Regions from separate parts of the Tumebacillus sp. BK434 genome, predicted to be linked through region 4. Evidence: riboswitches for the same ligand, from Rfam matches in the RefSeq annotation. Region 4 holds a riboswitch; each other region holds the start of a gene.
The links. Region 4 has a riboswitch for S-adenosylmethionine ahead of EV586_RS11745 (methionine ABC transporter ATP-binding protein). Riboswitches for the same ligand answer to the same signal wherever they lie in the genome.
Positions count from the first base shown of each region.

Region 1: it holds a riboswitch for S-adenosylmethionine, as region 4 does, so the genes downstream of both, EV586_RS03040 (trans-sulfuration enzyme family protein) here and EV586_RS11745 (methionine ABC transporter ATP-binding protein) in region 4, are expected to answer to the same signal.
Region 2: it holds a riboswitch for S-adenosylmethionine, as region 4 does, so the genes downstream of both, metH (methionine synthase) here and EV586_RS11745 (methionine ABC transporter ATP-binding protein) in region 4, are expected to answer to the same signal.
Region 3: it holds a riboswitch for S-adenosylmethionine, as region 4 does, so the genes downstream of both, EV586_RS07490 (bifunctional homocysteine S-methyltransferase/methylenetetrahydrofolate reductase) here and EV586_RS11745 (methionine ABC transporter ATP-binding protein) in region 4, are expected to answer to the same signal.

Region 1 is NZ_SLXS01000001.1:928,677-932,289, reverse strand. It holds gene EV586_RS03045 (MFS transporter) at 301-1,587, opposite strand; SAM riboswitch class I at 1,734-1,847, shown strand; gene EV586_RS03040 (trans-sulfuration enzyme family protein) at 1,938-3,113, shown strand; gene EV586_RS03035 (trans-sulfuration enzyme family protein) at 3,115-3,613, shown strand, end outside.
Region 2 is NZ_SLXS01000004.1:216,753-220,365, forward strand. It holds gene metH (methionine synthase) at 1-1,789, opposite strand, end outside; SAM riboswitch class I at 1,883-1,981, opposite strand; gene yunB (sporulation protein YunB) at 2,093-2,872, shown strand; gene EV586_RS12400 (HD domain-containing protein) at 3,007-3,613, shown strand, end outside.
Region 3 is NZ_SLXS01000002.1:709,380-712,992, reverse strand. It holds gene EV586_RS07490 (bifunctional homocysteine S-methyltransferase/methylenetetrahydrofolate reductase) at 1-1,754, opposite strand, end outside; SAM riboswitch class I at 1,877-1,993, opposite strand; gene EV586_RS07485 (protein-tyrosine phosphatase family protein) at 2,044-2,496, opposite strand; gene EV586_RS07480 (aldehyde dehydrogenase family protein) at 2,500-3,613, opposite strand, start outside.
Region 4 is NZ_SLXS01000004.1:3,236-6,848, forward strand. It holds gene EV586_RS11740 (YhcN/YlaJ family sporulation lipoprotein) at 50-1,363, opposite strand; SAM riboswitch class I at 1,571-1,691, shown strand; gene EV586_RS11745 (methionine ABC transporter ATP-binding protein) at 1,798-2,826, shown strand; gene EV586_RS11750 (methionine ABC transporter permease) at 2,826-3,503, shown strand; gene EV586_RS11755 (MetQ/NlpA family ABC transporter substrate-binding protein) at 3,543-3,613, shown strand, end outside.

The DNA.
Region 1 (3,613 bases), on a different contig from region 4:
TCCTAACATTGGGTCTGTGCCTATCATGAGCGGCGAGAAGAAAGAGGGCAAAGCGCGCAAGAGCAGCGGGAGGCAAAAAAAAGAGACCGCAGAAGCGGTCTCTGCACATCGGCTAGAGGCATACACGGTAATCGCCTTGCCAGTAGCAACCGTCATCATCGACGGAATTAGCGGAACCACCAAAACCGAAAGTAAGTGCAACAAGCAAAACAATACCAACAACTTTCTTCATGAAAGCACCTCCTGATTTTAATTTGTAACATTTTAATAATAGCACAAAAATAAGAAACTGGCGTGTGGTTACGCCCGTGCTTTCATGCGAGTCAGGAGTTTGCGTTCATGTTCGATCTTTTGATACCGTTCAGGATTGGTGCCGCCACCGCCTTTGCCGGGCTGGATCAGAAAGTAGGCGAGCACGCCGCAGAAGGCAGCCAGCCCGGCCATGATCAGAAACATCAGCTTCGGCGTGCTCATCAAGGCGCCAAAAATCGGCGGCCCGGCGGCGACGCCGAGAAAGCGCACGCTGCCGTACAGCGAGGTGACCGCTCCGCGCTCTTCTTTTTGCACGGCGGAAGTGATCAGCGTGTTCAGACAAGGCAGCACGAGACCGGTGCCGACGCCGGAGACGACGAGCAGCCCGAGCGAGACGTACGGATTGTTGGCGAAAAACGCTGCGATGGCGAGCGGTGCGCCGATCATCCCGAGACCGGCCACGATCAGCACTTTCATCAGCTTCATATTTTTCTTGATCTTCGCGCCGGTGATCAGCGACGTCGAGCACATCGCCAACAGCGGCAGCGAAAGGATCAGGCCGCGCATGAGGTCGGCGACTTTGTATTTCTCCTCCAAGATCTGAGAAATGTAAAACAGCACGCCAAACAGGATAAACAAGGCGACCGACCCGGCCAGATAGGCGGTGAGCAGCCATTTGCCCTGCGCTTTAAACGTTTTCTTCAGCGCGCTTACATATTGCTTGAGCGACTGCTTCTGCCCGGATTTCTTCGGCTCTTTGACGAAAAAGTAGACCAGTGCAGCGGCAGCGATGCAGATGATCGGGAAAGCGAAAAATGCCGCGTACCAGAACAGGAGCGCGATCAGCGAGCCGAGGATCGGCGACAGCACTTTGCCGAGGCCGTTCGAGGCTTCGATGATGCCGAGCGCTTTGGACCGGGACGCGCCGCTCCAGATGTCGCCGGCCAGCGCCATCGCGATCGGCGCTGTACCGGCCGCACCCAAGCCTTGCAGCACGCGTCCGGTCATGATCACCCCGTACGGGCTGTCCATCAGCCACGCGGCCACACCGGCGACCACACCGCCTGCGCCGTAGAGCAGCAGGGAGGGGACGATGACGACTTTGCGGTTGAAGTGGTCGGACAGAAAGCCTGCCAGCGGAATGATGATGCCTGCCGGAACGGAGAACAGCGTGATGACCAGAGACGCCTGGAACTTCGAAATGCCGATCTCTTCCTGCATCTGCGGCAGAATCGGAATCAGCATCGAATTGCCAAGCACCATGATCAGCGGTACGGTCGCCAAGGCGAACAAAGGCAGCAGATGAATCTTCGATTTCGGTTGTTTTGCGGCCATGGTGTCAGTCCTTTCTCCTGCTTGCAGGTTGCATCAGGAGTAGTTTGCCGTAGCGAAAAAGGGCGTATGTCTGTCAAAATTATGCTTGACAGCGTTCCCGATGAGACGTTAAATTAGGAATCAAACAACAACATGCAAATATAGTTCTCTTATCAAGAGTAGGCGGAGGGACTGGCCCGATGATGCCACGGCAACCGACACGATTCATGTGCACGGTGCCAATTCCAACAGGTTGCGCGTTGCAGCCTGAGAGATGAGAGAAAGCGCTCTTTGTAGATTCCAAAGGCCTTTCTCGATTCCGAGAGAGGTCTTTTTTGCATCAGTTTTTCAAACTGAGGAGGAATTTACAAGTGCATCCCGATACCTGTTTGGCTCAGATTGGCAACATCCGAGAAGAAAAAACGGGCGCGATCTCCACGCCCATCTATTTGTCCACCACGTACCGTCACCCGCGGCTGGGGGAAAGCACCGGCTTTGACTACACTCGCACGAAAAATCCGACCCGCCAGACGCTGGAAGACGCGATCGCCAAGCTGGAAGGCGGCGTGCGCGGCTTCGCGTACGGGTCGGGCATGGCGGCAATCGCCGTCGTCCTCGGGCTGTTCGGGCAAGGAGACCACCTGCTGGTCTCACATGACCTGTACGGCGGCACCTATCGTCTGTTGGAGCAGATCCTGCCGCGCCAAGGCATCACGACGACGTTTGTCGATACGCGCGACCTGCAGGCGGTGACCGCGGAGGTGCAAGCGAACACCAAGGCGATCTTTATCGAAACGCCGACCAACCCGACGATGCGGATCACCGATTTGAAAGGCGTCATCGGATGGGCCCGGGAACAAGGGCTGCTGACGATCGTCGACAATACGTTCATGACGCCGTACCTGCAGCGGCCGCTCGTGCTCGGCGCCGACATCGTCGTGCACAGCGCGACCAAGTATCTCGGCGGCCATAACGACGTGCTGGCCGGACTCGCTGTGGCCCGTGAGGAGGAAGTGGCGGAACGGATCTACTTTTTGCAGAATTCGATCGGGGCGACCTTGGGCCCGCAGGATGCCTGGCTGTTGATGAGAGGGATGAAAACGCTGGCCTTGCGGATGGATCGCCATCAGGAAAATGCGATGGTGCTCGCCAAATGGCTGGCCGGGCATCCGCTGGTGAAGACGGTGTATTTCCCGGGATTGGAAAACCACGCCGGTCGCGACGTGCACATCGGGCAGGCTGACGGATACGGCGGGATGCTTTCCTTTGAAGTGGTGAGTGAAGAGCTGGTCGAACCGCTCCTGCGCCATCTCAACCTGATCGCGTTCGCCGAATCGCTGGGCGGGGTGGAGTCTCTGATCACCTATCCGGCGCGGCAGACGCATTTCGATGTGCCGGAAGACGTGCGCAACGAACTGGGCGTGACGAGCTCGCTCTTGCGACTGTCGGTCGGGATCGAACATTACGAAGACTTGATTGAAGATCTGGCCCAGGCGTTTGCAGCGTGCGAGCGGGAATGGGCCGAAGCGAAAGGGAGCTTGGTGTAAGATGAGCGGAAACAAAGAGCTGACGTTTGCCACACAGCTGTTGCACACAGGGAACGAGATCGACAAGACGACCGGCGCCTCGGCGGTCCCGATCTATCAGGTCTCGACATTCCATCAGGAAGACGCCGACCATCCGCCGCGCTACGAATATGCACGCTCCGGCAACCCGACGCGCGATGCGCTGGAGCGGACGATGGCGGCGCTGGAAGGAGGCACGCGCGGCTTTGCGTTCGCTTCGGGGATGGCGGCGATCTCCACGGCGCTTCTGCTGTTCTCGGCGGGCGACCATCTGATCGCCACCGATGACATCTACGGCGGGACGTTCCGCGTGCTGACCACCGTGCTGAACCGGCTGGGCATCGAGACCACGTTTGTCGATGTGACCGATCTGGACAACATTCGCGCGGCGATTCGCCCGAACACGAAAGGCTTGCTCTTGGAGACGCCGTCCAACCCGCTCTTGCAGATCACCGATCTCGCCGGGGCGGCGCAGATCGCCA
Region 2 (3,613 bases), 210 kb from region 4:
TGTGGAAGAGCAGGCTTTCTGCCAACTGACGCTCTTCCTCCGGGATCGACGCATAGCGCTCCAGCTTCTCGGAGTTGACGATGGCATAATCCAGTCCTGCCTTGGTGCAGTGGTACAGGAAGACGGCGTTCAAAACTTCGCGCCCCGCACCGGGCAGGCCGAAGGAGACGTTGGAGATGCCGAGGATGGTCTGGCACTCCGGCAACGCTTCTTTGATCAGGCGGATGCCCTCGATCGTCTCGGGAGCGGAGCCGATATACTGCTCATCTCCGGTGCCGCAAGGGAAGACCAGCGGATCGAAGATCAGGTCCTGCGGATGGAGGCCGTATTTGCCGACCAGCAGGTCGTAGGAACGCTTGGCGACTTCCAGTTTGCGCTCGCGAGTCACCGCCATGCCTTGCTCGTCGATGGTGCCGACGACGACGGCAGCGCCGTATTTTTTGATCAGGGGCACGACTTCTGCAAATTTCTGTTCGCCGTCTTCCAGGTTGATCGAGTTCAGAATCGCTTTGCCCTGCGAGTATTTCAGCGCGAGGTCAAACACGGTCGGGTCGGTCGAGTCGATCATCAGCGGTGTTTTGACTTTTTTGGTGACGAAGTTGAGGAAGGCGGTCATGTCCTGATGCTCGTCGCGGTCCGGGTCCTGCAGACAGACGTCGATCACCTGGGCGCCTTTTTTGACTTGGGCGCGGGCGACCTCCGACGCTTCTTCGTATTTGCCTTCGACGATCAGGTTGCGGAACTTGCGGGAACCGAGCACGTTGGTGCGCTCGCCGACGATCAGCGGGCGGTTGTCCGGCTCGATGAACACCGCTTCGATGCCGGAGACGGCCGGCGCATGGTGCTCTTTTTTCAGACGGGGCGCCACATCATGCAGCGCTTCATGGATCGCGCGGATGTGGTCGGGCGTGGTGCCGCAACAGCCGCCGGCGACGTTCAGCCAACCCTGCTCCGCGAAGCCGCGCAGCTTTTTCGCCAAGCCCTGCGGCGTTTCGTGGTAGTGGCCGTCCTCGTCGGGCAGCCCGGCGTTCGGGTAGCAGGAGACTCCGCACTGCGCCAGTTCGGACAAGGAGCGCAGATGGTCGCGCATGAACTCCGGGCCGGTCGCGCAGTTCAGGCCGATCGAGATCGGCTGTAGGTGCTCAAGCGACACGTAAAACGATTCGATGTTCTGCCCGGCTAAGGTCGTGCCCATCGGCTCGATCGTGCCGGAGATCATCACCGGAATCTCTTGCTGCAGGTCTTGGAAGGCTTGGCGGATGCCGATGCTCGCCGCTTTCACGTTCAAGGTGTCTTGGATCGTCTCCAGCAGCAGCACGTCAGCGCCGGCCTGTACGAGGGCGCGGGCCTGGACATAGTAGGTTTCGACCAGTTCGTCAAACGTCACCCCGCCGGTGACGGACAGCGACTTGGTGGTCGGTCCGATCGCGCCGGCGACGTAGCGCGGCCAGTCCGGCGTGGAGTAGCGATCGGCCGCAGCGCGGGCCAGACGCACGGCGGCGAAGTTGATCTCTTCCGTCTTGTGGGCGAGGTCATATTCGGCCAGCACGAGCGCGGTCGCGCCAAAGGTGTTGGTCTCGATGATGTCGGCGCCGGCTGCGAGGTACGCTTCGTGAATCTTCTGAATCACGTCCGGGCGGGTCAGCACGAGGTTCTCGTTGCATCCGTCCAGCTCTTCGCCGCCAAAGTCGGCAGGGGTGAGATTCTCTTGCTGCAGCATCGTCCCCATCGCTCCGTCGAGGATGAGAATTTTGCGGGTCAGTTGGGTCTGTATCGGCACACGGGTCATTGGAATTGACAGCCTCCTTGTGGTCTGCATACAAAAAACCCTCTTCTCGGGCGGTCCAAGAAGAGGGTGAGCGTTCACGTGAATACGGTTCCTCTCTTATCTGCCAAAGCGTATTGCTTTGCTGGAATTAGCACCTGTACACGGTTGCCGAGGCTTCGCAGGGCCAGTTCCCTCCGCCTCTCTGGATAAGAGTTCAAGTCATTCTGTTGTTGGACTGATACTATCACCTTTGAAACGTATGTGTCAATGGATTGTTTGATGTTCGTCCGCATAGAGATGAGAACAGGGAAAGGAGGAAGCTGGATGGCGATGAAGATACGCGGCGCGAAGAAGCCGGTCAATTGGCGCTTGATCTTCTTTGCCTTGCTCGTCCTGTTCGTGTTTGCCATCGCCCAGTCGGTGTATTATGTGGAGAGCAGTCTGCGCCCGACGTTTATCAAAGTGGCGGAGGAGAAGACGCGGCACATCGCGACCGAAGCGATCAACGGTTCGATTGCGGAGCGGATCTCGAGTGAGGCGGACTACAGCAAACTGATCGATCTGAAAACGAGTTCTGCCGGAAAGGTGACGGCCGGCTATTTTAACATGGTCGAAGCGGCCCGCATACAAAATGATGTGACGAAAAGCATCGAAGGCGTTTTACAAAGCCTGCAGGAGAAAAAGATGTACATCCCGCTCGGGCAGGCGGCCGGTTCATCCCTGTTGTCCCAGCTCGGCCCGGACATCCCGGTCGAGATCCAGCCGGTCGGGAACGTGATGTCTGACATCGGCTGGGAATCGCAGGAGCGGGGCATCAACCAGGTGATCCACACGCTGTACCTCGAGATCACGGTGCACACCTCGGTCATCGTGCCGTTCACGACCAAGCCGTCCGAAGTGAAGACGAAAGTGCCGATCGCCTACGTCTTCCTCGTCGGCGACGTGCCGCAGATGGTGTTTAACGCCAAAGGCGAGACGGTCGGACAGACGACATCGAGCAGCCAGATCCCGATGCCGTCGATCCAGTTGCCCAATCTCAATGACAACAAGGATGAAAAAAGCGACGCCGCTTCTGAATCGTCCGCTGCCGGAGCGGAGGAATAGCAGAGCCCGACCAGCGCTGCCAAACGAAAGACGCTGCGAGACATGTAAGGCGCGGAAGAAGATGGTAAGATAGTGGGAGAGGCAGGGACGGATCGTTTCGTGGCTGACCCTTTGAGAAGCAGGAGGACAGAGCAATGGATCAGGCTAACATCATCGCAGCAGCTGAGCAATTTGTGAAGGACGAACTGGGCGGGGACAGCTCGGGGCATGATTACTGGCACATCTACCGCGTGTGGCAGACGGCGAAGAAAATCGGGGTGGAAGAAGGCGCAGACCTGCTGGTCGTCGAGCTGGCGGCGTTGCTGCATGACATCGCCGACGAGAAGCTCGTCGCAAGCGAAGCGGAAGGACTGGCGAAAGTGCGCAGCTGGCTGGTGGAACAGGGCGTGGCAGAAGCCACGGTCGAGCACGTGATGGAGATCATCTCGACGATGTCGTTCAAAGGCGGCGGCAAGACCGGCATGCGCACGCTGGAAGGCGCCGTCGTGCAGGACGCCGACCGCCTCGATGCGATCGGCGCGGTCGGGATCGCCCGCGTGTTCGCCTATTCGGGAGCAAAAGGGCAGCTGTCGCACGACCCGCACCTTCCGCCGCGCACCGACATGACGGCCGAGGAGTATCGCAAAGGCAAGTCGACGGCGATCAACCATTTCTATGAAAAGCTGCTCAAGCTGAAAGACTTGATGAACACCGCGTACGGCAAGCAGATGGCGGAAGGGCGCCATGCTGTGATGGAAGCGT
Region 3 (3,613 bases), on a different contig from region 4:
TCTTTGCACATCTCGACGCCTTCCGCTCGGGCGGCCGCGCCTTCGAAGCGCTTGATCCGCTCGCGGGACTTTTGCGAGATCTTGATGCCCGGCACCTCGTTGTGCAGAAATTCGGCGTTGCGCGTCGAAGTCAGCGGCATGATGCCGATGAAGATCGGGACTTTGATGTGCGCCGTTGCTTCTTTGATCGCCAGCATCGTCTCCAGATCGTACACCGGCTGGGTCATGATGTAGTCGGCGCCCGCTTCGACCTTGCGCTCGAGGCGCGCCACCGCCGCTTCGAGGTTGCGCACGTGCGGATTGAACGCTGCGCCGCAGACGAAGCGGGCTTGATTTTTCATCGGCCGGCCGGAGAAGGCGACGCCCTGGTTGAGTTGTTTGACCATGCGGATCAGATCGAACGAACTCATGTCGAACACGGTGCTCGCCCCCGGCAGATCGCCGACGCGCGCCGGGTCACCGGTGATGACGAGGATCTGGTTGATGCCGAGCGCATGCAGCCCCATCAGGTGCGACTGCTGGCCGATCAGGTTGCGGTCGCGGCAGGCGACATGCACGACCGGCTCGATGCCGAGCTCCCGCTTGATGATCGAGCCGAGCGCCATGTTGCTCATCCGCGTCGTCGCCAGCGAGTTGTCGGCGATGGTGATCGCGTCCGCCCCCGCCTTGTACAGCTCGTGGGAGCCTTCGACGTAGCGCTCCACATCGAGGTCGCGCGGCGAGTCGAACTCGACGATCACCGTGTGGCGCTTCTCAACGAGGTCGATGATCGTCGGCATTTCGCTCTGCTGGAAGCGCACCACTTCGCGCTCGAACACCTCGATGCGCGGCGCATTTTCCGGATTGACGCGCGGCAGGCGCTTCATGCCGGACACGGCACCTGCGATCGCCTGAATGTGCTCCGGCGTCGTGCCGCAGCAGCCGCCGATCAGCGAGACGCCTTGCTCCCAGAGCTTGACCGCACTATCTCCAAAATACTGATAATTCGGCTTATATGCAAACTCTCCGTCGACGATCGCCGGGCGGCCGGCGTTCGGGAACGCCGACAAGCCGAGCCCTTCCGGCACGACCGCCCGCTCCAGCGCCCGCAGGATCTCCGCCGGGCCGAGGCGGCAGTTCAAGCCGACCATGTCGGCGCCCGCCTCTTGCAATTTATGATAAGCATCGCTGAGCAGGTAGCCGTCCCGCGTGCGCTCGACGTCGAGCAGGGAGCATTGGGCGATAATCGGCACGCCGGACGAAGCGACGAGCGGACGCACCACGTCGAGCGCCAGCAGCAGCTCTTCCAGATCAAAGAAGGTCTCCAGCACGAGGCCGTCCACGCCTTCGTGAAGCAACGCCACCGCCTGTTCCTCAAACGTGTCGCGGAACTCTTCCACGTTCGCCGTCATCACGCGGGCCGCTGCGATCGAACCGATGCTGCCGACGACAAACGCCTCCGCTTCGGCGAGCTCGACCGCCTGGCGCGCGATCTGCACGGCCGCCCGGTTGATCCGCGTCGTCTTGCGTTCCAAGCCGTAGCGGGCCAGCGCTTCGCGGTTCGCCGCGTAGGAGTTGGTTTCGATCACCTGCGCCCCGGCGTGCAAATACGCCATGTGAGCTTCCCGCACCCACTCTTGATTCTTCAAACACAACTCCTCCGTCGAAGAGCCTGCTGCATGACCCTGCTGATACAGCCACGTCGCCATCGCGCCGTCGCCGATCAGCACGTCGCTGCCCAGCTTTTGCCGAAACAATTCATGCCGACTGCTCACCTTGCATCCTCCTTCTCTCTGTCGTAGTGCTTCGATAACGGAATAAAGTCCAAATATAACAAAAAACGCCTCTTCTTAGCATGTAGAAGAGGCGTGAATACGCATAGAAAAACTGCGAACCTCTCTTATCTGCCAAGCCGCCTTATGCGGTCTTGCTGGAATTGGCACCTAATCGCAGCTAGTTGCTACCGGTTGCCGAGGCTTCAAAGGGCCAGTCCCTCCACCTCTCTGGATAAGAGCTTGCTTACTATGTGATTGTGGTTAGAATATCACCAGTTTCCCCAACCTGTCAATACTGCCCGCGAATCTGCAGAAAGCGTTCATACCGTTCGAGGATGAGTTGAAACTGGCTGCGTGGAGCCAGCACGGGGCGCTGTTCTCTCGCTTTTTCCAGCGCTGTGCGCCACGGCAGCCGGTACAGGCGCATCAGGATCGCCGTGAGCAGGAATCCAAGCCTGTTTTTGCCCGCCACGTCGTGGACATAGACGATTCTGCCCTCCGCAAGCCACGACACGACCGTCTCGACCGCCTGCACCAGCTCCTGCAGCGGCGGGCTGCTTTTGTTTTCGAGCGGGAATTGATAGACGGCCAGCGGGTATGGATAGCTGCCCGGCACGTCCTCCTCCCGTTCCCGCACGTTGAGGATCGCGGTGACGCCTAGCTGCGCCAGCCGGCGCCACCCTTCCCCGTCGATTTGCGTGCCACCGTACAGTCGTCCCGGAATGAACTCCGCAATCTGCATCGCTTAGTTGTAGTTCAGCCAGATGCTCTTGATCTGCGTGTAGTTCTCCAGCGCGTATTCGCCCATCTCGCGCCCGATGCCCGACTGTTTGAAGCCGCCGAACGGCGATGCAGCGTCGAACATGTTGTAGCAGTTGATCCAGACGGAGCCGGCTTTTAACTTGTGCGCGACGTTGAACGCGGTGTTCATGCTCTGCGTCCAGACGCCGGCAGCGAGCCCGTAGGCGGACAGGTTGGCCCGCTTGATCACATCGTCGATGTCGTCGAACGGCATCGCCGCCACGACCGGCCCGAAGATCTCTTCCTGCGCGATCGTCATCTCGTCCTGCACGTCGTAAAACACGGTCGGCCGGACAAAATAGCCGTTCGCAAGGTCGCCGTCGGCTCGCGTGCCGCCCGTAGCCACTTTTGCCCCCTGCTCGATGCCTTTTTCGATGTAGGAAGTGACGCGGTTAAGCTGCTCGCCGGTCACCAGCGGCCCCATCGTCGTCTTCGGGTCGAGGCCGTGGCCTTGACGCACCTTTTTGTCGGCGTAGGAGACCATGTCGGACAAGGCGTTGTCATAGACGCTCTTGTGAATGTACAGGCGGGAACCTGCCGAGCAGACCTGGCCTTGGTTGAAGAAGATCGCCTGCATCGCGCCCGGCACGGCGCGGGAGAAATCAGCATCCGGGAACACGATGTTCGGGCTCTTGCCGCCGAGCTCCAGCGAGACGCGCTTCAGGTTGTCGGCCGCGTAGCCCATGATCAGCTTGCCGACTTCGGTCGAGCCGGTAAACGCCACTTTGTCGACGTCGCGGTGGGTCGCCAGCGCTTTGCCCGCCGTTTCGCCGAAGCCCGGGATGACGTTGACGACGCCCGGCGGGAAGCCTGCTTCCTGGATCAATTTTGCCAAATAGAGCGCCGAAAGCGGTGTCTGCTCCGCGGGCTTCAAGACGACCGTGCAGCCGGTCGCCAGTGCGGCGCCGAGCTTCCAGGCGGCCATCAGCAGCGGGAAGTTCCACGGGATGATCTGGCCGACGACGCCGATCGGCTCGCGGCGCACATAGTTGTGCATGTTCGGCACGTTGACCGGAATCACGTCACCTGAGATCTTGGTCGCCCAGCCTGCATAATAG
Region 4 (3,613 bases):
TTGCAAGGTCAATAGAAAGACCTCGTCCGAAGACGAGGCCTGATATTGCTTAGCGGTTGGTAACCCCGGATGTGGTGCCGCCGGTGTTGCCCATGGTGCGGCCAGTGGTCGTGCCAGTGGTCGTGCCGGTGTTCGTGTTCGTGCCTGCGCCGAAGCCGGCGGTGCCAGTCGTCGGGAACAGGCGGCGGAACATGTCACCCAGATCGCCGAGTCCGCGCAGCGGATGTCCGGATGCTGCATCGCGGACAAAGGCGTCCATACGGTTGTACAGAGCCGGGTTTGCCGAAACGTAAACCGTGGTGATCGACGGATTGCCTTGTTTGACTGCCGAGATGACACGATCTTTGATGTCGTTGGAGACATCGGTGTTGTTCGCGTAGGTGCCAGTACGATTCATGCCGGCATTATTGTTGGTGCCAATGTTGGTGCCAGTGTTATTGGTGTAGGTGCCAACGCGGTTGTTGCCGGACGTGCCGAACAAGCCGGCGCCGGTGCGTCCTGCACCGCGCGTGCCGTCCGTACCGGTCACGCCGCCATTGCCATAATTGCCATTGCTGTAGGTGCCCATGCCGGTGCCATAGGTGCCAGTCCCATAGGTGCCAACACCGTAGGTGTTTCCGGTGCCGTAGGTGCCAGTCCCATAAGTGCTAGGACCGTAACCGCGGCCGGTGCCGTAGGTGCCCATGCCAGTCCCGATCCCGGTGCCAAACAGGCTGCTGCCGGTCCCGGTGCCGTACGTACCGGTGCCAGTGGTGCCGTAGGTGCCAGTTTGCGGCGTCAGCGGGGTTTGCGGCGTCAGACCGGTCGTACCGAAATCGCGGTCGCTCATCGTGCCGCCGTATTGTGATACGTTGTTGGCACGATTGGTGATCGCATTGCGGTTCGCTTGATGGCCGGCAGTCGGAGGCACATCGCTACGGATGCCGGCGCGGTTGCCGCCGCCAAGGTTGGTGCCTTGGTTGATGCCGACATACGCGACATTGCCGTTCGTCAGCACTTTCGCGTCACGAATGCCCGGGATCGCTTCGACGCGGGCTTCCAGCGAGCGGTCGACCCGCAGGTTGCGATACGCGGTGTCACGACCGGCTTGATCACGGACACCCATGCGGTCCCGCACATCGTTGGTCAGCACGTTCGGACGGCGGTCCGGACCCAGATTGTCACGAACGCCCAGCCGGTCTTGGTCAACACGCGAGTTGCGTACGCCGACACCGCTGTTGTCCATGATACGGCCTGCGCGGTCCGTATTGTAGGTGCCGGTGCGGTTGTTCGCATTGTTGTCAGGTGCCGCATTCGGCGTACAACCAGCGAGCAGGGATGACGACAGCAAAAGTGCGCCTGCGAGTGCAGAAAACTTTTTCAAGATGTCAGCCTCCTCAGCAAGTCAATTTAGCGGTGTTTTACCCGCGAGACTATTGTCACCGATCTGCCAGACCCCTACACTGCGCAAAGATTGGAGAGCTCGTAAAAAAAATGGGTATTGACGCAAAAACGAACAAAATGGTATACTCCATTTCGTAGTCCATCACATCACCAACAATTCCGATCTGATAACTGAATACTTTTCGTGCTTTCATCAAGAGAGGTGGAGGGTCTGGCCCTGTGAAACCCGGCAACCGTCAGTTCGTGTGGCAATGAACTGAAATGGTGCCAATTCCTGCGAAGCGTTCATACGTTTCGGCAGATGAAAGACGCAAGAGTTGATCGCCTTGTGTCCTTCGTTTGCGGAAGGGCATTTTTTATTGCTCAAAAACAGACAAGTGACAAATCATAGAACGAGAAGGAGGGGAGACGCCCATGATCAAACTGCAGAACCTTCGCAAAGACTACTATGTGAAAAAAAGCGCGGTCACCGCACTCAAGCGAATCGACTTGACGATCGCGAAAGGGGAGATCTTCGGCATCATCGGCCACAGCGGTGCAGGCAAATCCACGCTGATTCGCTGCATCAACCTGCTGGAGCGGCCGACCGAAGGCACCGTGGAGATCGACGGCGTCGATTTGACCCGCCTGAACGCACGGGAACTGCAACACGCACGCCAGAGCATCGGCATGATCTTTCAGCATTTTAACCTGCTGTCATCAGCTACAATCTATGAAAATATCGCCTTCCCGCTCCGGCTCGCCAAAAAGCGGCCGGCAGAAATCGACCGCAAAGTAAAAGAACTGCTCGAACTGGTCGGCCTCGGTGAACACGCGAAAAAGTATCCCGCGCAACTCTCCGGCGGCCAAAAACAGCGCGTCGGCATCGCCCGCGCCTTGGCGAACGACCCGAAAGTACTGCTCTGCGACGAAGCGACATCTGCGCTCGACCCGATGACGACCCACTCGATCCTGCGCCTGCTGGCCGACATCAACAAAAAGATCGGCATCACGATCGTTCTGATCACCCACGAGATGGGAGTGATCCAAGAGATCTGCGACCGCGTCGCCGTGATCGATGGCGGTGAAATCGTCGAAGAAGGTCCGGTCGTCGAAGTGTTCCTGCGCCCGCAGCGCCAGATCACCAAAGAGTTCGTCGAGCAAGTCAGCGACTTCGAACTACCGCCAGAACTGCTCAGCCAGCACGTCAGCGGCGCTGTGCCGCGAGGACAGCACCGTATCGTCCAAGTCTCGTTCCTCGGCGATGTGACGTTCCAGCCGATCATGTTTGAAGTGCTGCAGCAGGAATCGGTGCAGTTCAACATCCTGCACGGCACGATCTCGCGGATGAAAGACACCCCGTACGGACGCCTGGTGCTCGAGCTGACCGGCGAACCGGCAGACCTCGACCGGGCTGTCAGCACCATGAAAAACCGCGGGCTTGATGTGGAGGTGATGCAGTGATGGAAAACCTGCTGCTCGAACTGTTTCCAAACGTGTTGTGGCCAGAGATCTGGAAGACGTTTCTCGAAACGCTGTATATGGTGGGCATCGCCACGTTGTTCACCGCCGTGATCGGGCTGCCACTCGGCGTGCTGGTCTTCCTGACCGCACCGGGCCAACTGATGCAAAACCGCCTAGCGTATCAGATCCTGTCCCTCGTGATCAACGTGTTTCGTTCGATCCCGTTCATCATCTTGCTGATCCTGATCATTCCGTTTACGAAGTTCATCGTCGGCACTTCGCTTGGCGTCACCGCCGCGATTCCGCCGCTGGTGATTGGCACCGCGCCGTTCTTCGCCCGACTGGTCGAAACCTCGCTGCGCGAAGTCGACCGCGGCGTGATCGAGATGGCGCAGTCGATGGGCGCTTCGACCTGGCAGATCATCACCCGCGTCCTGCTGCCGGAAGCGCGTCCCGGCATTCTCGCCGGTCTGACGATCACGCTGGTTGCACTCGTCGGCTACTCGGCGATGTCGGGCGCGATCGGAGGCGGCGGACTCGGTGACCTGGCGCTCCGCTACGGCTACCAGCGCTTCCAGATGGATGTGACGGTCGTCGCGACGGTGATCATGATCCTGCTCGTGCAAGTGTTTCAGGTGCTCGGCGACAAACTCGTCTCGCACTTTAGCAGAAAATAAAGAATCCAACAAACTCTTACAAAAAAGGATGACGCTATTATGAAAAAACTGCTCCTTGGCGCAATGACCCTGCTGCTCTCCGCATCCCTCGTGGCATGCGGCACCGATTC